Regions from separate parts of the Streptomyces sp. NPDC107538 genome, predicted to be linked through region 1. Evidence: riboswitches for the same ligand, from Rfam matches in the RefSeq annotation. Region 1 holds a riboswitch; each other region holds the start of a gene.
What was found. A riboswitch is a leader RNA that binds a small molecule or an ion and turns the genes downstream of it on or off. The one in region 1 is predicted to bind cobalamin.
Positions count from the first base shown of each region.

Region 2: another riboswitch for cobalamin. It lies ahead of ACZ7MG_RS25090 (ABC transporter substrate-binding protein); the one in region 1 lies ahead of ACZ7MG_RS03515 (energy-coupling factor ABC transporter permease).
Region 3: another riboswitch for cobalamin. It lies ahead of ACZ7MG_RS06810 (ribonucleoside-diphosphate reductase subunit alpha); the one in region 1 lies ahead of ACZ7MG_RS03515 (energy-coupling factor ABC transporter permease).

Region 1 covers NZ_JBVKAY010000001.1:794,789-802,453, reverse strand. The annotation lists gene ACZ7MG_RS03530 (ABC transporter permease) at 29-997, opposite strand; gene ACZ7MG_RS03525 (ABC transporter substrate-binding protein) at 1,018-2,604, opposite strand; gene ACZ7MG_RS03520 (DUF1775 domain-containing protein) at 2,746-3,492, opposite strand; cobalamin riboswitch at 3,744-3,926, shown strand; gene ACZ7MG_RS03515 (energy-coupling factor ABC transporter permease) at 3,957-4,688, shown strand; gene ACZ7MG_RS03510 (energy-coupling factor ABC transporter substrate-binding protein) at 4,706-5,188, shown strand; gene cbiQ (cobalt ECF transporter T component CbiQ) at 5,195-5,950, shown strand; gene ACZ7MG_RS03500 (energy-coupling factor ABC transporter ATP-binding protein) at 5,976-6,818, shown strand; gene ACZ7MG_RS03495 (amidohydrolase family protein) at 6,800-7,665, opposite strand, start outside.
Region 2 covers NZ_JBVKAY010000007.1:78,428-86,092, reverse strand. The annotation lists gene ACZ7MG_RS25105 (Gfo/Idh/MocA family protein) at 1-995, opposite strand, end outside; gene ACZ7MG_RS25100 (DUF6215 domain-containing protein) at 1,312-1,977, shown strand; gene ACZ7MG_RS25095 (RidA family protein) at 2,116-2,535, shown strand; cobalamin riboswitch at 2,533-2,739, shown strand; gene ACZ7MG_RS25090 (ABC transporter substrate-binding protein) at 2,808-3,869, shown strand; gene ACZ7MG_RS25085 (FecCD family ABC transporter permease) at 3,866-4,963, shown strand; gene ACZ7MG_RS25080 (ABC transporter ATP-binding protein) at 4,960-5,775, shown strand; gene ACZ7MG_RS25075 (FAD-dependent monooxygenase) at 5,845-7,020, opposite strand; gene ACZ7MG_RS25070 (cytochrome P450) at 7,150-7,665, opposite strand, start outside.
Region 3 covers NZ_JBVKAY010000002.1:205,518-213,182, forward strand. The annotation lists gene ACZ7MG_RS06780 (extracellular solute-binding protein) at 1-1,102, opposite strand, end outside; gene ACZ7MG_RS06785 (GntR family transcriptional regulator) at 1,470-2,234, shown strand; gene ACZ7MG_RS06790 (DUF3311 domain-containing protein) at 2,498-2,794, shown strand; gene mctP (monocarboxylate uptake permease MctP) at 2,791-4,419, shown strand; gene ACZ7MG_RS06800 (nucleoside hydrolase) at 4,542-5,531, shown strand; gene ACZ7MG_RS06805 (GNAT family N-acetyltransferase) at 5,660-6,166, shown strand; cobalamin riboswitch at 6,230-6,365, shown strand; gene ACZ7MG_RS06810 (ribonucleoside-diphosphate reductase subunit alpha) at 6,489-7,665, shown strand, end outside.

The DNA.
Region 1 (7,665 bases):
AACATCGTGGACATCGTGGGCTTCACCGTCACAGTTCACTCAGCTTCACTCTCGGGTCGATCAGGCCGTACAGGAGGTCCGCCAGCAGGTTCCCGATGAGGACGGCGACCGTGGCGAGCGTGGTGAGCGCGGCGAGCAGCGGGAAGTCGACGGCGGTGGCCGCCTCCACCGTGGCCGCCGCGATACCGGGCCAGCTGAAGACGCTCTCCACGAGCAGGGCACCAGTGATGAGTTCGGGCACGCGGGAGCCGATCAGGGTGAGGACCGGCAGCAGTCCGGAGCGCAGTGCGTGGTGCAGGAGCACCGTGCGTTCGGCGATGCCCCGGGCACGGGCGCCCCGTACCGGGTCCTCGGCCAACGCGTCGCCGACGCCCTGCCGTACGTACAGGGTGAACCAGGGTAGTTGGGAGAGGGCGAGCACCCCGGCGGGCAGGACGAGGTGGTGTGCGACCTGGCCGGCCGTGACCTGTTCGCCGGCGGTGTCGGTGAGGCCGCCCGCCGGGAGGACGCCCAGCTGGAGGGCGAAGAGCCAGACGGCGAGCAGAGCGACCCAGAAGACGGGCGCGGCTTCGAGGCCGTACGCGGCGGAGGTGACGGCCCGGTCGAGCCATCCTCCCGGGCGGCGGGCGGCGAGCACGCCCAGCGTGGTCCCCAGCAGGACCGCGGCGGCGAAGGCGACCGCGCACAGGAGCGTCGACCAGACGAGGCGTTCGCCGATGACCTGGGCCACCGGCTGGCGCAGCACGCCGGACTCGCCGAGGTCGCCCGTGAGCGCGGACGTCAGCCAGCGCCACCAGCGCACGGCGAACGGCTGGTCCACGCCGAGGTTGGCGCGCAGCCGGTCCAGGGTCTCCTGGTCGGCGCCGAGGGCGGCGGTGCCCGCGTACGCCTTGACGGGGTCGAAGGGGGAGGCGGCGGCGATCGCGAACACGCCGAAGGTGACGACGAGGACGACGGGGACGGCGAACAGGGCCCGGCGTCCCGTCAGTCGTGCCATCGCTCCCCAGGGGAGTCGGGTCACGTCCGCGGCTGCCAGTCCTCGATGTTCCACCACGGTCCGGAGGCGAAGCCGTGCTCGTGCGGCTCGACCTGGGTGGTCAGGCCGTCCCAGCGGTCGGCGAGGACGTAGACGTGGTCGATGTGGGTGAGGAAGGTGTAGCCGGGGTCCTTCACCAGCTCGCGCTGGAGCGTGTCGTACGCGGCCTTGCGGGCGGCGTCGTCCCGGCCGCGGCGGCCGGTGTCGAGGGCTTCGTCCACGGCCGGGTTGGCGTAGCGGCCCATGTTGTTGAAGCCGTCCCCGGCGAGGGAGGAGTGCAGCATCGTGTACAGGCCGAAGTCGGGGTCGCCGGTGGAGCCGAAGCCGGCGAGGACGGCGGTGTCCTTCATCCTCGGCTCGATGACCTCCCAGGTGGCGCTCTCCACCGTCACGTCGATGCCGGCCTTCTTGGCGTCGGAGGCGTAGGCGAGGGCGTGGTCCTGGCGGACCTTGTCGCCGGAGGGGTAGAGCAGGGTGAAGGCCGCCTTCGTGCCCGCCTTGGCGCGGATGCCGTCCGCGCCGGTCCGCCAGCCCGCCTCGTCCAGGACACGTGCGGCCTTGGCGAGGTCCTGGGGGCGTTCGATGCCCCGGGCGAACCAGGGGTCGTCGCTGGGCAGCGGCCCGTACGCCGGGCGGCCGGCGCCGTCGAGGATCTGGTCGACCATGGCCTCGCGGTCCACAGCCGCGTCGAGGGCCTGCCGGATCGCCCGGTCGCCGGTGACCTCGTTGTCGGTGGGGAGGGTGACGGTGCGATAGTCGTAGGACTTGGCGCCGTACCTCTTCCGGCCGCCGTCGTTCTCGAAAGTGGCGGCAAGGTTGGGTGGCAGGATCGCGCCGTCGAGGTCGCCGGAGCGCAGCCGGGTGGCGCGTACGTCGTCGTCCTCGACGATCGCCATGGTGAACTTCTCCACCTCCGGCGCGCCGCCCCAGTAGCGCGGGTTGGCCTTGAAGGTGAGTTTCTCGCCCCGGCTCCAGGCGGACAGGACGTACGGACCGGTGCCGACCGGCTCGGTGTTGAAGGAGCCGGTGTTGGGGTCCTGCTTCCCCGCGATGTGCTCCGGGACGATCGGCAGGACCGTACGGCCGGCGAAGGGCGCGTAGGGGTAGTCGAGGGTGAAAACGACCCTGTCGTCGCCGTCCGCCCGCACCGACTTGATGGCGTCCAGTTCGCTGCGGGCGGTGTTGTTGGTCTTGGCGTCCAGCACCGTCCGGTAGGTGAAGACCACATCGGCGGAGGTCAGGGGCTCGCCGTCGCTGAACTCCACGCCCTCGCGGAGGGTGTAGGTGTACGTCCGGCCGTCGTCGGCGATCCGGGGCAGCGCCTTGGCCAGGGCGGGTCTCAGCTCCAGGTCGGCGTCCCGGGCCAGCAGTCCGTCGAAGATCTTCGAGTTGCCGTTCTTGCCGTAGCCGAGGAGCGGGCTGAGGGTGTCCGGCTCGGACGCCACCCCGATCACGACGGAGTCGGCCGGGCCGCCGCCGTCGGCGCCACCGCCGGGCGCGGAGCACGCGGTGACGCCGAGGGCCACCGCCGCCGCGACGGCGGCACCTCGTATCGGTCGGGACGTCATGAGCCTCACACCCTTGCTGCGCCATAAGTGCTGTTGCACATTGATTGCAAGTAAGGGCTACCCCGGTGGGTCGCACATCAGTCCAGCGATGTGACCTGCGGGTTTCTGCTCAGGTGGCGGCGGACGTGCGGCCGGGGCTGATCAGGTGGTGGTGCCGCCGCGGCGGGACCGGAACCACCACGCGCCGCCGCCGAGTGCGAGCAGGACCACCGCGCCGATGCCGAGGGGTACGGCCAGGGAGCCGCCGTCGTCGCCGTCGGTGCTGTCCGCCGCGGCCTGTGCCGACGGTGTGGAGGCGTCGGCGCTCTTGTCGGCCGAGGGGGTGGGCGTGGCCGTCGTGGGGTCTGTCGAGGGGGTGGGGCTCACGAGCTTCGCGCCGGGTGCGGCGGCCTTGAGGTCCAGGCGGGGTGCCGGGTGGCCGTGGCCGTGGCCGTCGCCCTCGGCTTCCTCCTCCAGTTCGATCCAGCGGTCCACCTTGCCGTCGCTGTACGACTGGAGGGTCTTGAAGACCAGCGACTTGGTGTCGGGCAACTGTCGTACGGTGACGACGTATTCGACGTCCTCCCCGACCGCGAGCTTGGCGCCGGACACCGTGTAGCCGCGGTCGGTGGGGGCGAACTTCCAGCCGTCCGGGCCCTCCTTGTAGGTGAGGTCGGCGGGGACCAGGCCCTTGGGCAGGATCACTTCCAGCTTGGTGATGCCGGCGGAGGCGGACTCCGACTCGGCGGAGAAGGTGAGGTCGACGTTCTGGTCGAGGGCGCGGGCGCCCTCCGCCTCGACCTCCGCGTGGGCCGCGGCCGGCCCCGCGGTGGCGACGGCGACCGCGAGCGCGGCTGCGGTGAGAACGCCGAGACGGCGCGAACGGCGTACCAAGGTCGGGCGATGCACTGCGGACTCCCTGTGACGACGGTGTGAAGGCGTGAAGGCGTGAAGGCGTGAAGGCGTGAAGGCTGAATTCAAGCGCAGGGCGAGACCCGTGGCCAAGGGCGACCAGGTGTGCGAGCGGTTCCGGCCAACTGCCGTCGCCGCACAGGCGCTCGTGTGCGGCGTGGGGAGGGTGGGGCGTGCGCCGTGGTGTGAGCTGTTCCACGGCGCCCGCGCGCCCCTCGTCTCCGCTTGTCAGCGTCCTTGTCCGGGCACTACTGTCACCACGCCTTGGTGAACGGGAAATCCGGTGTCATGCCGGTGCGGCCCTCGCCACTGTGATCGGGAAGTCCGGCTCCGGTCCTCACGGACAGCCACTGGGTCTTCGGACCCGGGAAGGCGGAGCATGGGCGGTGTCACCCGTAAGCCAGGAGACCGGCCAAGGCGCGTCAACCATCCACGAGGTGCTGGAGAGGGTCTGCTGAGCCATGCACATAGCCGAGGGTTTCCTTCCTCCGGCGCACGCGATCGCCTGGGGCGTCGCGTCCGCGCCATTCGTCGTCCACGGAGTCAGGGCACTCACCCGTGAGGTCAAGGAGCACCCCGAGAGCACGCTGCTGCTCGGTGCCTCGGGTGCCTTCACCTTCGTCCTGTCCGCGCTGAAGCTGCCGTCGGTCACCGGGAGTTGCTCCCACCCCACCGGCACCGGCCTCGGCGCCATCCTGTTCCGGCCACCGATCATGGCCGTCCTGGGCACCATCACCCTGCTCTTCCAGGCGCTGCTGCTCGCGCACGGCGGGCTGACCACGCTCGGCGCCAACGTCTTCTCGATGGCGATCGCCGGCCCCTGGGCGGGGTACGGCATCTACCGGCTGCTGCGGCGCTTCGGCGTGCCGCTGATGGTCACGGTGTTCTTCGGCGCGTTCGTCGCCGACCTGGTCACCTACTGCGTCACCAGCGTGCAGTTGGCGCTCGCGTTCCCCGACCCGAGCAGCGGCTTCCTGGGCGCGCTCGGCAAGTTCGGCTCCATCTTCGCCGTCACGCAGATCCCGCTGGCGATCAGCGAGGGCCTGCTCACCGTGCTGGTGATGCGGCTGCTGGTGCAGTCGAGCAAGGGCGAACTGACCCGGCTCGGCGTGCTCCTGACCGGCGGGCGCGACCGCGCCGGGCGCGCGAACGAGACCGACGACGCGAACGGGACCGAGGCGGTGGCCCGATGACCAGGACGGCCAAGAAGATGAGCCGGAACACGAAGATCAACGCCCTGCTGCTGCTCGTCGTGGCCGCGCTCGCCGTGCTGCCGCTGGCCCTCGGCCTCGGCGACCACAAGGAGGAGCCGTTCGCGGGCGCCGACGCGGAGGCGGAGACCGCGATCACGGAGATCGAGCCGGACTACGAGCCGTGGTTCTCCCCGCTGTACGAGCCGCCGTCCGGGGAGATCGAGTCGGCGCTGTTCGCCCTTCAGGCCGCGATCGGCGCGGGCGTCCTCGCGTACTACTTCGGCATCCACCGGGGGCGGCGTCAGGGCGAGGCGCGGGCGCGGGCGCAGCTCGACGGCGCCGGGGACGCCCCCACGGCCGGTACCGGTACGGCGAAGGCCGAGGCGGTCGCGGCCGGTGCGACGGCCTCGCGGTCGGCCTCGCGGTCGGCCTCGCGGTCGGTCTCCGGCGACGAGGGCTCGTCCGGTGGCAGCGGTGACTCCCCCGCTGGACGGGTCTGACGCCACGTGCTGCCGATCGACGCGGCGGCGCACAGCAGTCGCTGGCGCCGCCGCCATCCCGTGGACAAGGCCGTGCTCGGGCTCGGCCTCACGGTGCTCGCGATCTCCCTGCCGCCCTGGCCGGGCGCGGCTCTGGTCCTGCTGACCGCGCTCGTGGTGCTGCTGGGCCCGGCCGGGGTGCCCGGCCGCCGGCTGTGGCGTGCCTACCGGGTGCCGCTGGGTTTCTGTGTGACCGGCGCGCTGCCGCTGCTCGTCCAGGTCGGCGGATCCGACGGGTTCGTCACCCTGGCCGACGGCGGCCCGGTCCGCGCCGGGGAGCTGCTGCTGCGCACCTCGGCCGCCTCCCTCGGTGTCCTGCTGTTCGCGTTCACCACACCCATGTCGGACCTGCTGCCCCGGCTGGTGAAGGCCGGGGTGCCCGCGCCGGTCGTGGACGTGGCGCTGGTGACGTACCGCATGAGCTTCCTCCTGCTGGACTCCGTGCGCCGGATCCGGGAGGCGCAGGCGGCCCGGCTGGGCCACACCACCCGGGCCGCCACCTGGCGTTCGCTCGCCGGTCTCGGCGCCACCGCCTTCGTCCGGGCCTTCGACCGCGCGGCCCGGCTGCAGACCGGTCTCGCCGGGCGCGGCTACGACGGCACCCTGCGCGTCCTGGTCCCCGAGGCCCGGGTCTCGGCCCGGTTCACGGCGGCCAGCGTCGCCCTGCTCGGGGCCGTGGCCGCCCTCACCCTCGTACTGGATTCGTCCTGGAAAGGCCGCTGACATGAGCGAGCACATGAGCGAGCACATGAGCGAGCCCGTGCTGGTCTCCCTGCGGGGCGCGTCGTTCGCGTACGAGGACGGGCCGCCCGTGCTCAGCGACCTGGACTTCGAGGTGCTGGAGGGGCGGGCGCTCGCCCTGCTGGGCCGCAACGGCAGTGGCAAGACGACGCTCATGCGGCTGCTCAGCGGTGGACTGCGGCCCCGGAGTGGCGAGTTGGCGGTCGAGGGGCGGACGGTGACGTACGACCGCAAGGGGCTGACCCGGCTGCGGACGACGGTGCAGCTGGTCGTGCAGGACCCCGACGACCAGCTGTTCGCGGCCTCCGTCGCGCAGGACGTGTCGTTCGGGCCGCTGAACCTCGGGCTGCCCGACGCCGAGGTACGGGCCCGGGTGGACGAGGCGCTCGGCGCGCTCGGGATCGCCGCGCTCGCCGACCGGCCCACCCATCTGCTCTCCTACGGCCAGCGCAAACGGACCGCCATCGCGGGAGCGGTCGCGATGCGGCCCCGGGTGCTGATCCTGGACGAGCCGACCGCCGGACTCGACCCGGACGGGCAGGAGCGGCTGCTCGCCACCCTGGACGACCTGCGCCGGTCCGGCACCACCGTCGTGATGGCCACCCATGACGTCGACCTCGCCCTGCGCTGGGCCGACGACGCGGCGCTGCTCACCCCGTCCGGCGCGCGCACCGGCCCGGTGGCCGCGATGCTCGCCCGAACGGATCTCCTTGAGCAGGCGGGGCTGCGACTGCCCTGGGGCATCGCGGTCGCTCAACACCTGCGGGAACAGGGGCTGTTGGGCGAGGAGGAGGCTGGTCCGCGGACGCCGGAGGAGCTGGCCGCCGCGGCTCAGGTCCGCAGACCGTAGACGCGGGTGGCGGTGCCCGCGAAGACCTCGTGGTGTTCGGCCGGGCTCAGTCCGGACGTCAACGAGCGGGCGGCGTCGAGGACTTGGGCGTAGTCGGCGGCGAGTCGGCAGACGGGCCAGTCGGAGCCGAACATCAGCCGGCCGGGGCCGAAGGCGTCCAGCACGGTGTCGGCGTACGGGGCGAGGTCGGCGACGGACCAGGTCTTCCAGTCCGCCTCCGTGACCAGGCCGGAGAGCTTGCAGACGGTGTTCGGCAGCGCGGCCAGCCTCCGTACCTCCCCCGCCCACGGCTCCAGTTCACCGGAGGCGATGGGCGGCTTCGCCACGTGGTCGAGGACGAAGGTGAGTTCGGGGAGTCGGGCCGCCGCCTCCACGGCGGCCGGGAGCTGGTGGGGCTGGACGAGGAGGTCGTAGGCGAGTCCCTCGTCGGCGACGGCGGACAGGCCGCGCAGCACGTCCGGGCGGACCAGCCAGCGGGGGTCGGGTTCGCCCTGCACCTGGTGGCGGATGCCCGCCAGGTGCTCGCCGCCGGGGCCTTCGCGCAGTGCGGCGAGGGTCTCGGCGACGGCGGGCGAGGTGAGGTCGGTCCAGCCGACGACCCCGGTGACCAGGTCGCTGCCGGCGGCCAGGGCCAGGAACTCGGGGGTCTCCTCGGGCACGGTGATCGTCTGCACCAGGACCGTGGCGGTGACACCGGCGGCCCGCGCCTCGGGTTCCAGCTCGCGGAGGGTGAAGTCGCGGCGCAGCGGGGCGAGTTCGGGGCCGGTGATCCAGTCCTGGTCGCGGACGGAGAGGTCCCAGACGTGGTGGTGGGCGTCGACGATCCCGGAGCCGACGGGGGTGCCGG
Region 2 (7,665 bases), on a different contig from region 1:
ACGAGGTCGACCTCGACGCGGACTCCCTCGCGCTGGGCGCGGACGCCCGCCTCGGAGATCGCGGCGACGGCGTACCCGTCCCAGGTGCTGGGTCCGGTGACCTCGCCGCGCCGGGTGGCGTCGACCCATGCCTGGACCTGACGGTCGTAGGCGTCCTCGAAGCGTTCGAGGTAGCCCGGGGTGACCGTGCCGCCCCAGCGGCCCGCCGTGGTGACGAGCATGTCGTGTCCGTCGCCGATGCGGGCCGTGCCGTTCTCGCAGACGGCCTCGGCCTGCACCTGGTAGCCGTAGCGGGCGCTGAGGAAGATCTCGACGTCGACGACGGCACCTCGGTCGGTCTCGAAGACGACGAACTGGGGGTCGCTCAGGCCCTCGGGGGCGTACGCGGTCGGCCGGGGCCGCAGCACGGTGACGGCGGTGATCTCGTGGCCGAGCAGCCAGCGGGTGACGTCCATCTCGTGCGCCACGGAGTCGTTGATGGCCATGGCGTCGGTGAAGCCGGGCGGGGCCGAGGCGTTGCGGTGCCGCTGGTGCAGCAGCAGTGGTCGGCCCAACTCGCCGCTGTCCAGCAGGGACTTGAGCCTGACGTACTCGCGGTCGTAGCGGCGCATGAAACCCACCTGCACCCGGCGGTGGCCGAGGCGCTGCTCCGCCTCCAGCAGCCGGAGCGCGGAGGCGGAGTCCGGGGTGAGGGGCTTCTCGCACAGGACGGGCAGATCGTGCGCGAAGGCCGTGAGCAGGGCGGCCTCGTGGGCGGGGCCCGGGGAGGCGACGAGGACGGCGTCGACACCGGGGGCGGCCAGCGCCTCGGCCGGGTCGCCGTAGGCCGCGCAGCCCTCGACACCGGCGGCGATCGCCTCGGCCCGGTCGGTGTCCAGGTCGACGACGGCGGCCACATGGGCTCCGCTGATCACCTCGGCGATCCGGCGCACATGGTCGGCGCCCATCCGGCCGGTGCCGATGACGGCGACACCGAGGGAGCCGTGCTCAGTCATACCGTTCCGTCCTTTCGTGCCCTTCGTGGCCGACGACGAGGGGGCCCGGCAGGCGGTCGGCCGTCTCGTGGCGCCGGGCCACCGGGCCATCATGCCCATCCACGGCTCGGCGGAATTCCGTTTCCCCGCGTGACGGTCACCGGTTAGGCTCCCCCGGCGCGCGTGAGGCGTGTGCACATCAACGTGGGGGCACGGGGGCATGGTCGACGATTTCACGGGGTCCGCTGCGGGTTCGCCGGCAGGGTCAGGGGCGGGCGCGGGGGCAGGCACGGGGGCGGGCGCAGGGGCAGGCGCGGGATCCGGGCCCAGGAAGGAAATGAGCACCGGGGCCCAGGTGTTCTCGGCGGTGGCGACCGTCGGAATGATCCTGGGCACCCTGTGGTTTCTGGGGGACCTCCTCGACGGGACGCAGGAGCCCTTGGGACCGGCGACCTGCTCGGCCTCGGACGACGCCTCGCCGGCGGCGCGGGGCAAGATCTCCGGTGCGCGGCTGTGCACCGCGCTGAACCGTTCCGACCTGCCGGGACTCCTCGGCACACCGACCGAGCAGGCGGTGACCGCGTCGGGCAGCGACAGCAAGTCCACCTGGGCCGACGGCACGAAGACCGTCACCCCGGAGGCGACCGTCAAGCTGGACACCTACACCGTGGAGCTGTCGGCGTCGTACGAGGACCTCCCGGTCGCCGAGTCGGTCGGCTATCTGGGCGCCGGCGCCGAGACCAGGACGGTCCTCGGGCACAAGGCGGCCCTGTACTCGGGGCAGACCATCGCCATCTCCTTCGGGCTCGACGGCAGTGACCCCCAGTCCGGCCCCGGAGGCGTCGCCCGCCGTCTGCTGGTCGCGACCGACCCCGAGGACAGCGGCAGCACCTTCGAGCTCGTCATCTACCGCCAGGACTCCCAGATCCCCGACGACGCGGCCCTGTTCCGTGTCGCCGAGAAGGTCCTGCCGACGATCCCGGGGTGGAAACCCGCCGCCTGAACTGCTGGGTCACCGTGCGGTAACCCAGGCACCGAAAAGTGCGTTCTTCCACGTCAGCGGCCACTCTCCTACGGTTACCGGGTAACCACGAGAGAGCACATGAGCCCCTCGGGCGCTCATGACGAGGAGGCGTACGACATGTCCATCACCCTTCTGAACCCCGACGGACTGCCGAAGATCGACGTGTACCGGCAGGTGGCGGTCGCGACCGGCACGAAGCTGGTCTTCGTCGCCGGACAGGTCTCCTGGGACGCCGACGGCGTCACCGTCGGCGAGGGCGATCTGGCCGCGCAGGTCGAGCGGTGCTACCTGAACGTCGGCACCGCACTGGCCGGGGCCGGCGCCTCCTTCGACGACGTGGCGAAACTCAACGTCCACGTCGTCGACTGGAGCCCCGACAAGATGCCCACCCTCCTGGAGGGCATCTCCCGGGCGGCCACCAAGCTCGGTGTGACCGCGACCCCACCGGTCACCCTCCTCGGCGTCGCCTCCCTCGACATCCCCGAACACCTGGTGGAGATCGAGGCCACGGCGGTCGTCGACGGAGAGGGCCTGTGATAGCTTGCCGACGCCAGTCGAACTCGTGTGCGCGCAAGTGGGCGTACGGGTCAGGGAATCCGGTGGGAATCCGGAGCTGACGCGCAGCGGTGAGGGTGACGGGCGGGGCAACGGCCACTGGACGGCGGTCACGATCGCGGTCCGGGAAGGCGTCCCGTCCGGGTGACCCCGAGTCCGAAGACCTGCTGGCGGTCCCCGGCGCCGAGGGGTGCCCGGGACAGCTCCGTACGACCGGGCTTCGCGCATGAGCCCTCGACGCCGAAGGAAGTCCCGTGCCGCTCGCACGTCCTGTCCGTCATGCCGTCCTCTTCCTGGCCGCCGGTTCGCTGCTGCTGACCGGCTGCGGGGGCTCCGGGTCCGACGGGTCCGCCGGGTCCGCCGCCTCGGGGGCGGCCGCGGGCGAGTCCGCCGGTCATCCGGTCACCCTCGACAACTGCGGTGAGCGGGTCCGGGTGGACAGCCCGCCCCAGCGTGCCGTCTCCCTCAACCAGGGCACCACCGAGATCCTGCTCTCCCTCGGCCTCGCCGACCGCATGGCGGGCACCGCCACCTGGACCGACCCGCTGCCGAAGGCCCTGGAGAAGGCCGACGCGAAGGTGCCGAGGCTCGCCGACAACGCGCCCTCCTTCGAGAAGGTCCTGGACGCCGAACCCGACCTCGTCGTCTCCTCGTTCGCCTCCACCCTCGGCAAGGGCGGGGTGGCGACCCGGGCGGAGTTCGAGAAGCTCGGCGTCCCCACCTATCTCTCGCCCTCCGACTGCGTCGGCAAGGACAACAGCGGAGACGGCGACGGCGTCCGCACCGAGCCGCTGACGATGGACGCGGTCTACGGCGAGGTCCGCGATCTGGCGCGGATCTTCGGGGTCGAGGAGCGCGGCGAGAAGCTGGTGGCCGAGCTGAGGTCCCGGGTGGAGAAGGCGACCACGGGCCTGGACGCCGAGGGCGTGACCGTCATGTACTGGTTCGCCAACGCCCAGTCCCCGTACCTCGCGGGCTGCTGCGGTGCCCCCGGTGTCATCACCCGTGAACTGGGCGCGAAGAACGTCTTCGACGACACCGACGAGGAGTGGCCCCAGGTCAACTGGGAGACCGTCGCCGACCGCGACCCCGATGTCCTCGTCATCGGCGATCTGGTCCGCAAGCAGCAGACGGCGGAGACGGCGGCGAAGAAGATCGAGTTCCTGGAGTCCGATCCCGTCACCAGGAACATGACGGCGGTGAAGAAGAAGCGGTACGTGTTGCTGTCCGGGCAGGCGATGAACCCGACCGTCCGCACCGTCGAGGGCGTGGAGAAGGTGGCGGCGGCGCTCCGCGCGTACGGCCTCGCGGGATGACGGGGGCGGAGGTCGATGCGGGGGCGGAGGCCAGGGCGGGGGCGGTTAATAGGGCCGGGGCGGGGGCGCCGTTCGTCGTGCGGGTGGTGCGGCGATCGGTGGCGTGGGTGGCCGGGCTCGTGGCACTGGCGCTCTCCGTGGCCGTGGCGATCACCATCGGACCGGCGGACATCGGTGTGGTCGACGTCTGGTCCACGGTGGTCGCCCATCTCGGCTGGGGACACACGGAGTTGACGCCCATCCGGGACGGCATCGTGTGGAATCTGCGGCTGCCGCGCACCCTGCTGGCCGCCGTGTGCGGGGCCGGGCTGGCGGTGTGCGGCGCGGTGATGCAGTCGCTGCTGCGCAATCCGCTGGCCGACCCCTTCGTGCTGGGCGTCTCCTCCGGGGCGTCGACCGGCGCGGTCGTGGTCGTGGTGCTCGGCGTGGGCGGCGGCGCGCTGTCCGTGTCCGGGGGCGCGTTCGTGGGAGCGGTGGTCTCCTTCGGGCTGGTGCTGCTGCTCAGCCACATCCTCGGCGGGACGACGGACCGGGTGGTGCTGGTCGGTGTCGCGGCGATGCAGTTGTTCTCCGCGCTGACCTCCTTCATGGTGATGACGGCCGCCGACGCCGAGACGACCCGCGCGGTGCTGTTCTGGCTGCTCGGCTCGCTCAGCGGGGCGGACTGGACGGATGTGACGGTGTGTCTGGCGGTGCTGGTCGGGGTGCTGCTGGTCTGTCTGGGGCACGGCCACGCGCTGGACGCGTTCGCGTTCGGGCAGGACGCGGCGGCCTCGCTCGGGGTGTCCGTGGCCCGCACCCGGCTGGTGCTGCTGTGCGTCACCGCGCTGCTGACGGCGGCGCTGGTCGCCTCGGCCGGGGCGATCGGCTTCGTCGGGCTGGTCCTGCCGCACGCCGCCCGCGCGCTGACCGGCTCCGGGCACGGACGGCTGCTGCCGGCCACCGCGCTGGCCGGGGCGGTGTTCCTGGTGTGGGTCGACACCCTCGCCCGTACCGTCCTGGACCCGCAGGAGGTGCCGGTGGGTGTGGTGACGTCCCTGATCGGCGTCCCGGCGTTCGTCGCGATCATGTACCGGACGAGGAGCACCCGATGACGGACAACGCGGACGCGGACGCCACGGGGTTGATGGATTCCGCCGGGCTGCGGGCCGAGCGGGTCTCGCGGAGCGCGGACGGCACGCTGATCCTGGACGGGGTCGGTCTGGCGCCGCGGCCCGGGACCGTCACCGGGCTGCTCGGCCCCAACGGTTCGGGCAAGTCCACGCTGCTGCGTCTGCTCGCGGGGGTCATCGCGCCCGCCTCCGGTGTCGTCACGCTCGACGGCCGGCCGCTCGACCGGGTGGGCCGCCGCGCGGTCGCCCGGCGGATCGCGGTCGTGGCCCAACAGGCGGACACCCAGGTCGAGTTGACCGTCCTGGATGTCGTACGGCTGGGGCGGGTCCCGCATCGTCGGGCCTGGACGCCCGTCGCCCCGGCCGACGAGGAGGCCGTCCGTACGGCGCTGGCCCGCACCGGTCTGGCCGACAAGGCGCACCGGTCCTGGCACACGCTGTCCGGCGGGGAGCGGCAGCGGGTCCAGATCGCCCGCGCCCTCGCCCAAGAGCCGCGCGAACTCCTTCTGGACGAGCCGACCAACCACCTCGACATCCAGCACCAGCTGGCCCTGCTGACCCTGATCGGCGAACTCCGCCTGACCACCGTCGTCGCCCTCCACGACCTCAACCTCGCCGCGATGTACTGCGACCAGCTGGTGATCCTCAAACAGGGCCGCGTCGTAGCCGCCGGCACCCCGCACGACATCCTCACCGAGCCCCTGATAGCCGACGTCTACGGCGTCCGAGCCACGATCACCCAGCCCGGCCCCGACGACCGGCCACACATCCGCTTTTTGGGACCGGTCGCCTAGGGGACGGGCAGGACGGGGGTGGGCTTGGCGGGGGCGGGTCAGGGACGGTGACGGGGGGCGCTACGGCGCCTACGCGTCCGCCGCGTCGACCCCCCACGCGCCCGCGTGCGGGCCGAACTCGTTCTCCGTCGCCTGCGCGGCCAGCCGGGCGTTGCGGGCGCGTGCCTCCGGTCCGTCCGGGAGGTGGTAGTCCTCGCCGGCCCGCGCCGACCCGGTCTGCACCCGCGTGGCGGTGGTCAGCCGCCGGCGCACGTAACGGTCGAGCGCGTCGGGTACGTCGGCCGGTGCCGCGCCCGTGAGGCAGTCGCCGAGGACGGCCGCGTCGGCCAGGGCCTGCGCGGCGCCCTGGGCGTGGAAGGGCACCATGGCGTGGGCGCTGTCGCCGAGCAGGGTGACCCGGCCGATGTTCCAGCGGGCGAGCGGGGCCCGGGTGTGGATGCCGTACCGGAGCACCGTGCCCGTGCGGCCGAGGACGTCGCGCACCCGGGGGTCCCACCCCTCGAACGCCCGCAGCTGCTCCTCCGGCTCGGCGCGGGCGGTCCAGGACTCACGGGCCGCGTCGGTGCCGACGACACCCACGACGCCCACGACGTTGAGCAGTTCGCCGCCGCGCACCCAGTAGTGCACGAAGTGCCGCCCCGGGCCGAGCCAGAGGGCGTACTCCGGCAGGTCCAGGTCGGCCACCCGCGCGGCCGGCAGCAGCGAGCGGTAGGCGGCGGTCCCCGAGAACAGCGCCTCGTCGGCGCCGAACAGCCACCGGCGGGCCGCGGATCGTACGCCGTCCGCGGCGACGACGAGGTCGGCCGACAAGCGGTCGCCGTGGGCCGTCGTCACCCGCGCGGCGGTGTCGTCCTGGTCGATGCCCACGGCCACGGTGTCCAGCCGCACCGCGTCGGACGGCACGGCGGCGGCCAGGGCCGCGTGCAGATCGGCCCGGTGGGCCTGGAGATACGGCGCCCCGAACGCGTCCTCGGCCGCGCGGCCCAGCGCGTAGTGGCAGATCTCGCTGCCGTCGGACCAGGTACGGAAGGACAGCCGGGACGGCCGGCTGGACCGGGCGGCGACCGCGTCGAGGACGCCGAGGCGGCGCAGGACACGGGTGGCGTTGGGCGCGAGCTGGATTCCGGCGCCGATCTCGGTGAAGCGCGGCGCCTGCTCGACGAGGGTCACCTCGCACCCGGCGTGCCGCAGACTCAGCGTCGCGGCCAGCCCGCCGATGCCCGCCCCCACGACGATCGCCCTCATGCCCCCACCTCAGGTCGATACCGTCCCACGCTACCGGCGGACGAGCGGCGGGGGCAGGCGTGCGACGACGCGAAGTCGCCGCGCGCGGGCGCACGGAGGGAAGGCGACCGACTCGGTTCGGGCCGGGGCTCAGGCGAGGGTGACCTCGACCGGGAGTTTCTTGATGCCGTTGACGAAGTTGGAGCGGACGCGGGGCACCTCGCCGGCGAGGCGGATGTCGGCGAGGCGCGGGATCAGCTCCTCGAACATGATGCGGATCTCGGTGCGGGCCAGCAGATTGCCCAGGCACAGATGCGGGCTGCCCTTGCCGAAGGTGACATGGTCGTTGTCGGCGCGGGCCACGTCGAAGGCGTACGGGTCGCCGAAGACCGCCTCGTCGCGGTTGCCGGAGGCGTACCACATGACGACCTTGTCGCCCTCCTTGACCTGCTTGCCGCCGAGTTCGACGTCCCGGGTCGCGGTGCGGCGGAAGTGGTAGACGGGGGACGCCCAGCGCAGGAACTCCTCGGTCGCCACCGGGATCAGGGAGGGGTCCTCCTGGAGGCGGGCGAGCTGTTCCGGGTGCTGGAGCAGGGCCAGCATGGAGTGGGTGATGGTGTGGCGGGTGGTCTCGTTGCCGGCGACGACGAGGAGCAGGAAGTAGTT
Region 3 (7,665 bases), on a different contig from region 1:
CGGTCGCCGGGTCGTCCTTCAGCGTGGCGAGGTCGGTCTTGTTGTTGGGCAGGTTGCCCTTCTCGATCAGACCCTTCTGGCCCGAGGGACCGGTGAAGGCGTTGATCCACTCGGCGGCCACGGTCTGCGCGTCGGACTTCACCGGGACGGCGAGGTCGCTGCCGCCGAGGAAGACGGGCATGTTCTTGCCGGACGGGCCGGGGAGGACGAAGTTCTCGACGTTGCCGGCGAGCTTGCCGGTCTTGTCGTTCTCCTTGGCCGCGGCGGTCGCGCCCTCCCAGGCGGGGGCGAAGATCATGCCGGACTTGCCCTGGCCGTAGACGATGTACCGGTCGGACTCGTCCTTGGTCTTGTCGCCGTGCATGTACTTGTCGACGACGTTCTTGAACTCGTTGAGCCCTTCGAGGGACTCGGGCGAGGAGAGGTTGGCCTTCCACTTGCCGCCGGACTCGACGGCTATGGAGCCGCCGGCGTCGTAGACGAAGGACATGGCCGCGTACCAGTCACGGGTGGGCTGGTACCAGGCGCTGAACTTGTCGCCCTGCTTCTTCTGCACCTTGTCGAGGGCGGCGGTCAGCTCGGCGTAGGTCTTCGGCGTGGACTTGACGCCCGCGGCGGCGAAGACGTCCTTGCGCCAGTTGGCGACGCGGCCACCGGCGTAGTACGGGACGCCGTACGTCTTGTCCTCGTAGGTGACGGAGGCCTTGAGGCCGTCCAGCCAGGCGTCGGAGTTGTCGAACTTCGACGCGTCGAGGGGGGCGAAGGCGCCCTTCACCATGTAGGCGAGCATCTCCGTGTTGCCCATCTCGACCACGTCGGGGGCCTTGTCGGTGGCGAGGACGGCGTCGAGCTTGGCGTTCTTGTCGGGCCAGCCGTAGTACTCGTGCGTGATGGTGATGCCGGGGTGCTTCTTCTCGATCGCCGCGTCGGCGGCCTTGACCAGCTCCGGCCAGTTGTTCTGCGCGTCGACCGTGAGCCAGACGGTCAGCTCCTTGGTGTCCGCCCCCGTGTCGGAGCTCTCGCTCCCGCCGCCGCCCCCGCACGCCGCGACGGAGACCATCATGCCCGCGATACAGACCGCGATCGTCAGCTTCCTCTTCACGCCACCCTCCTCAGGGATGCCATTGCTCAGGGATGCCACAAACCCCCCTGCTCCCCGCGGTGACAGACGTACCGCCCATGGGGCCAGGACCTGGACCAATGGTGTAGACCAGTAGGCGGAGCTTGGCTCAGACCATTCGGTGTGTCAAGGGGGTGCGAACCGGCTCCCACCAGCCGTTATGCGACCTACATATGCAAGAACCTTTATGTAATAAGCCAGCGAAAACCGTGCGCTTGAGCCACACTCTTCGGGTAGACCACTGCGCCCTCGTGGAGTGGACCAGCGGAGACCCCTCCGTGGACTAGACCAGCGGGAGCTGCGAAGGTATACAGAGGGATCACGCCACGAGGAGCCGGGAAGGCGGAGCATGAGCACCGACGTCAGCAGTGCGGAGAACGAGAACGGGGCGACCGTCCGTACCGCACGCGTGCCCAAGTACTACCGCCTGAAGAAGCACCTGCTCGACATGACCGAGACGCTGCCGCCCGGCACGCCCGTGCCGCCCGAGCGCACCCTCGCCGCCGAGTTCGACACCTCGCGCACCACCGTGCGGCAGGCGCTCCAGGAACTGGTGGTCGAGGGGCGGCTGGAGCGCATCCAGGGCAAGGGCACGTTCGTCGCCAAGCCCAAGGTCTCCCAGGCGCTGCAACTCACCTCGTACACCGAGGACATGCGCGCCCAGGGCCTCGAACCCACCTCCCAGCTGCTGGACATCGGCTACATCACCGCCGACGACACCCTCGCGGGGCAGCTCGACATCACCGCCGGCGGGCGCGTGCTGCGGATCGAGCGCCTCCGGATGGCCAACGGCGAGCCGATGGCGATCGAGACGACCCATCTGAGCGCCAAGCGCTTCCCGGCCCTGCGCAGGTCACTGGTCAAGTACACCTCGCTCTACACCGCGTTGGCCGAGGTGTACGACGTGCGGCTCGCCGAGGCCGAGGAGACCATCGAGACCTCGCTGGCCACCCCGCGCGAGGCCGGCCTGCTGGGCACGGACGTGGGCCTGCCGATGCTGATGCTCTCCCGTCACTCGCTGGACAAGGACGGGCAGCCGGTGGAGTGGGTGCGGTCCGTCTACCGGGGCGACCGCTACAAGTTCGTGGCCCGCCTCAAGCGACCGCAGGACTGAGCCGCCCGGGGCCCTCACGGAGCGAGCAACAGGTGGTGCACGCGGTGTAGCGCGACCGCCCCTCCTGTTCTACGGTCCTTGCGCCGCCGCATGGACACGGGCGGCCGGCCGGCCACCCCCGACAGGGGTTCCGCCGACGCTGAGTCCTGTGAACACACAACCTCCGCATCCGATATCCGGACCGGGGGTTCCGTACGACGGAACACGTCCCATAGATTTCCTGCGCGTTCAGCAGGTGACCAGTGAGGGGACGGAGTCGGGACATGTCAGAAACGCCTGAAGTGAGACCACCAGGGGCACCGGTGACGCCGGTGGCACCGGTGGTGACACCTGTCAGGGTGGTCATCGCCGTGTGTCTGCTCGCCCCGTTCGTGGCGATGCTCTGGGTCGGCTCGTACGCCAAGACGGACCCGGCGTTCATCGGTATCCCCTTCTTCTACTGGTACCAGATGGCCTGGGTGCTCATCTCCACGGCGCTGACCGCCACCGCGTACGTGCTGTGGAAGCGTGACCAGCGCGCCCGCGGGCCCAAGACCAAGGGTGGGGGTGCCGCGAAGTGAAGGACGGCGTGAACGGCGTGGCACTCGCCGTCTTCATCTTCTTCTTCCTGGCCGTCACGGTCATGGGCTTCCTGGCCGCGCGCTGGCGCAAGGCCGAGAACGAGCACAGCCTCGACGAATGGGGCCTGGGCGGCCGGTCGTTCGGCACCTGGGTCACCTGGTTCCTGCTCGGCGGCGACCTCTACACGGCGTACACCTTCGTCGCCGTCCCGGCGGCGATCTACGCGGCGGGCGCGGCCGGTTTCTTCGCGGTGCCCTACACGATCCTCGTCTATCCGCTGATCTTCACCTTCCTGCCCCGCCTGTGGTCGGTCTCCCACAAGCACGGCTATGTGACGACCTCGGACTTCGTCCGCGGCCGCTTCGGCTCGAAGGGCCTGTCGCTGGCGGTCGCGCTCACCGGCATCCTGGCGACGATGCCCTACATCGCGCTCCAACTGGTCGGCATCCAGGCCGTGCTGGACGTGATGGGCGTGGGCGGCGGCGAGAACACCAACTGGTTCATCAAGGACCTGCCGCTGCTGATCGCGTTCGGCGTGCTGGCCGCGTACACGTACTCGTCCGGCCTCCGGGCCCCCGCGCTGATCGCGTTCGTGAAGGACACACTGATCTACATCGTCATCGCGGTGGCGATCATCTACATCCCGATCAAGCTCGGCGGTTTCGACGACATCTTCGCCAAGGCGGGCGAGGCGTACAGCCAGACCAACCCGGCGACGGACAAGCCGCGCGGGTCTCTCATCCCCGGTGACGCCAACCAGTGGACGTACGCGACGCTGGCCCTGGGCTCGGCGCTGGCGCTCTTCATGTACCCGCACTCGATCACGGCGACGCTGTCGTCCAAGAGCCGCGAGGTGATCCGCCGCAACACCACGATCCTCCCGCTGTACTCGCTCATGCTGGGCCTGCTGGCCCTGCTGGGCTTCATGGCGATCGCGGCCGGGATCCAGGTGCAGAACGGGCAGTTGGCGATCCCCCAGCTGTTCGAGACGATGTTCCCGGACTGGTTCGCGGGCGTCGCCTTCGCCGCCATCGGCATCGGCGCGCTGGTCCCCGCGGCGATCATGTCCATCGCGGCGGCGAACCTCTTCACCCGCAACATCTACAAGGACTTCATCAGGCCGGACGCCACGCCCGCGCAGGAGACCAAGGTCTCCAAGCTGGTGTCCCTGCTGGTGAAGGTGGGCGCGCTGGCCTTCGTCCTCACCATGGACAAGACGGTCGCCATCAACTTCCAGCTCCTGGGCGGCATCTGGATCCTCCAGACCTTCCCGGCCCTCGTCGGTGGCCTCTTCACCCGCTGGTGCCACCGCTGGGCGCTCCTCGCCGGCTGGGCGGTCGGCATGCTGTACGGGACGATCGCCGCGTACGGGGTGGCCTCGCCCACGCAGAAGCACTTCGGCGGCTCCTCGGCGGAGATCCCCGGCATCGGCGAGATCGGCTACATCGGTCTGACGGCCTTCGTCCTCAACGTCGTGGTCACCGTCGTCCTCACCTTCGTCCTGCGCGCCGCCAAGGCCCCCGACGGCATCGACGAGACCAGCCCCGAGGACTACACGGCCGACGCGGGCGACGCGGGCGTCCAGGTGGAGCTGCCTCCGGCGACGGCGGGCACAAGCCACTAGGCGCTCCGCTTCGCCGGCGGGGGGGGTGCGTTGGCGGGGGGTGCGCTGTCGGGTGCGGGTGCGTGGGGGCTGGTCGCGCAGTTCCCCGCGCCCGGCAACGCACCCCCGACTACGCTGGCCCGGTGACCGCTCGCGCCCCGATCGTCCTCGACAGCGACCCCGGTATCGACGACGCCGTAGCCCTCCAGTACCTCCTCGGCACCGGCCTGTGGGACCTCAAGGCGTACACCTCGGTCGGGGGCAACCTCCCCGCCGAGGGGACGTACGCCAACGCCCGCGCCCTGGCGAGAGCCCTCCGCATCGACACCGACGTCCCGGTCCACCGAGGCGCCGGCCGCCCCCTCTCCCGCCTCCCCTACCGCGAGGCCTCCGCCTTCCACGGCCCGGCGGGCCTGGGCCACGAGACCCTCCCCGACTCGACGGCCCCGCACCCCACGGAGTCGTCCGCGCAGGCCCTGCTCCGGCTCTCCCGGGAACACGAGGGCGAGCTGACCGTGTGCGCCACGGGCCCCCTCACGAACGTGGCGATCGCCCTGCTGGAGGACCCCGACTTCGCCCGCCGCGTCCGCAAGTTCGTGTTCATGGGCGGCGCAGCCCAGGTCCCGGGCAACTTCACACCCGTCGCCGAGTTCAACATCTGGGCCGACCCGGACGCCGCCGAGGTGGTGCTCTCCTCGGGCATCCCGTTCACCATGGTCGATCTGGACGCCTCGCACCGCTGGCTGTTCCGCCCCGCCGACCTCGCCGCGCTGGAGGCCGCGGGCCCGGGCACGGCCCTCGCCGCCCGGCTGATGCGCACCTACATGGACGCCTACTCCCGCCACGGCGGCGACGGCACCTGTCCGCTGCACGATCCGCTGGCCGTGGGGGTCTGCGGTGACGAGGCGTTCGTCGAGGCAGCCGACGGGGCCGTCGTCGTGGAGTGCGGAAGCGAACTCACGCGCGGCCAGACCGTGTTCGTCCCGGCCGCCGCCCGGCGCGTCTACTACTCCGAGTCCCCCGCCCTGACCGCCCGCCTCCGCGCCACCGGCCGGGTCGCCCTGGGCCCGGGCACCCGCGACTTCAGCAGGGATTTCGTGACGACGCTGCCGCGATGGCCGGCGGCGACCTGACCCGGCCCGATCCAGCCCAGCCAGGGCCCAGCCCGACCCGGTCCCGTCCGGTCCGATCGTCGGATGAACGACGGCCCCTGTGGATAACCCGAGACGCGCAGAGCCCCCACTCGTGCAAACTGCGACGCATGGACATCACGATCAGGCGGGCACTTCCCGACGAGTACGCCGGCCTCGGCGAGATCACCGCACAGGCCTACCTCGGCGACGGACTGCTGGACTTCGGGGAGAGCGACGCGTACCTCGGTGAGCTGCGGGACGTGGCGAAGCGAGCCGCCGCGGCAGACGTGCTCGTGGCCGTGGCGGACGACCGGGTGCTCGGCGGGGTGACCTTCGTCCCGGCGGGCGGCCCCATGGCCGACATCGCCCGTCCGGGAGAGGCCGAGATACGGATGCTCGCGGTGGCCGCGGAAGCGCGCGGGCGGGGCGTCGGCGAGTCCCTCGTGCGGGCCTGCGTGGAGCGCGCCCGAGCCGTGGAGGGCTGTGCACGTCTCGTGTTGTCGAGCCAGCAGCGCATGCACGCGGCGCATCGCATCTACGAACGCCTGGGCTTCACCCGCACACCGGAGCGCGACTGGAACCCTCTCCCCGACCATCCCGACCTCACGCTGATCACCTATGAGTTGACGTTCTGACACCCTGCGAAGTCGATCGCGACACAACATGTGGGGGTGACACCGCGCCCCGGCACTAGATGTATGCTCATGCTCGCTGTCGCCGCAGGGGAATCCGGTGCGAATCCGGAACTGTCCCGCAACGGTGTACTCGCGTGCGTTTCCGTCCTTTCGCACGCGCCTGTTCAGTCCGAACACCTGCCGACAGCGCGCCCGGCCGTCCGGTCCGGGTGCCTGACGTCCGGGCCTCGTGGAATGGGCCGGTGGACGCGACGCCCCCGTGCGCTCGTGTGCAGCCGCCTGCCCTCCGCAAGGCCCCTTGCCGAGCGAGGGAGAGCCCCACGTGACCATCGCGCCAGCCGAACCGGTTTCAGCCGAACCGGTTTCAGCCGACCCGGTTTCAGCCGACCTGGCTTCCGCCACCCCGGCGACGGAGACCGACGGTCCCGGTACCGCGTTGCTGCGGACCCTGACCGAGCTGACCGCCGACCTCCCCGACGCCGACCCCGGCCGGGTCGCCGCCGCCGCCCTGCGCGGCCGGTCGGCGCGGGCCGACGAGTCGGAGTTGCGCGAGCTGGCCACGGAGGCGGCCGCGGGCCTCATCTCCGAGGACCCCGCCTACTCGAAGCTGGCCGCCCGGCTGCTGGCCATCGGCATCCGCGCCGAGGCCGCCTCGCAAGGTGTCACGACGTTCACCGAGTCCATCGCGGTGGGCCACCGGGAGGGCCTCGTCGCCGATCGCACGGCGGAGTTCACCCGGGTCCACGCCGGGCGTCTGGACGCCCTGCTCGACCCGGCGGGCGACGACCGCTTCGGCTACTTCGGGCTGCGCACGCTGCACAGCCGCTACCTCCTCCGGCACCCCCTCACCCGCAAGGTCGTCGAGACACCCCAGCACTTCATGTTGCGCGTCGCCGCCGGCCTCGCCGAGGACACCGGGGCCGACGCGGAAGCCGGCATCCGTGCGCTGGACGAGGTCGCCGCGCTCTACCGCCTCATGAGCCGCCTCGACTACCTCCCCTCCTCCCCCACGCTCTTCAACTCCGGTACGCGCCACCCCCAGATGTCGTCCTGCTACCTCCTCGACTCCCCGCTGGACGAGCTGGACTCCATCTACGACCGCTACCACCAGGTGGCCCGTCTCTCGAAGCACGCCGGCGGCATCGGTCTGTCGTACTCCCGCATCCGCTCACGCGGTTCGCTGATCCGGGGCACCAACGGGCACTCCAACGGCATCGTGCCGTTCCTGAAGACGCTGGACGCCTCGGTCGCCGCCGTGAACCAGGGCGGCCGGCGCAAGGGCGCGGCCGCGGTCTACCTGGAGACCTGGCACTCCGACATCGAGGAGTTCCTGGAGCTGCGCGACAACACGGGTGAGGACGCCCGGCGTACGCACAACCTGAACCTGGCGCACTGGATCCCGGACGAGTTCATGCGCCGGGTGAACGCCGACGAGCAGTGGTCGCTGTTCTCCCCGGCCGACGCGCCCGAGCTGGTGGACCTGTGGGGCGAGGAGTTCG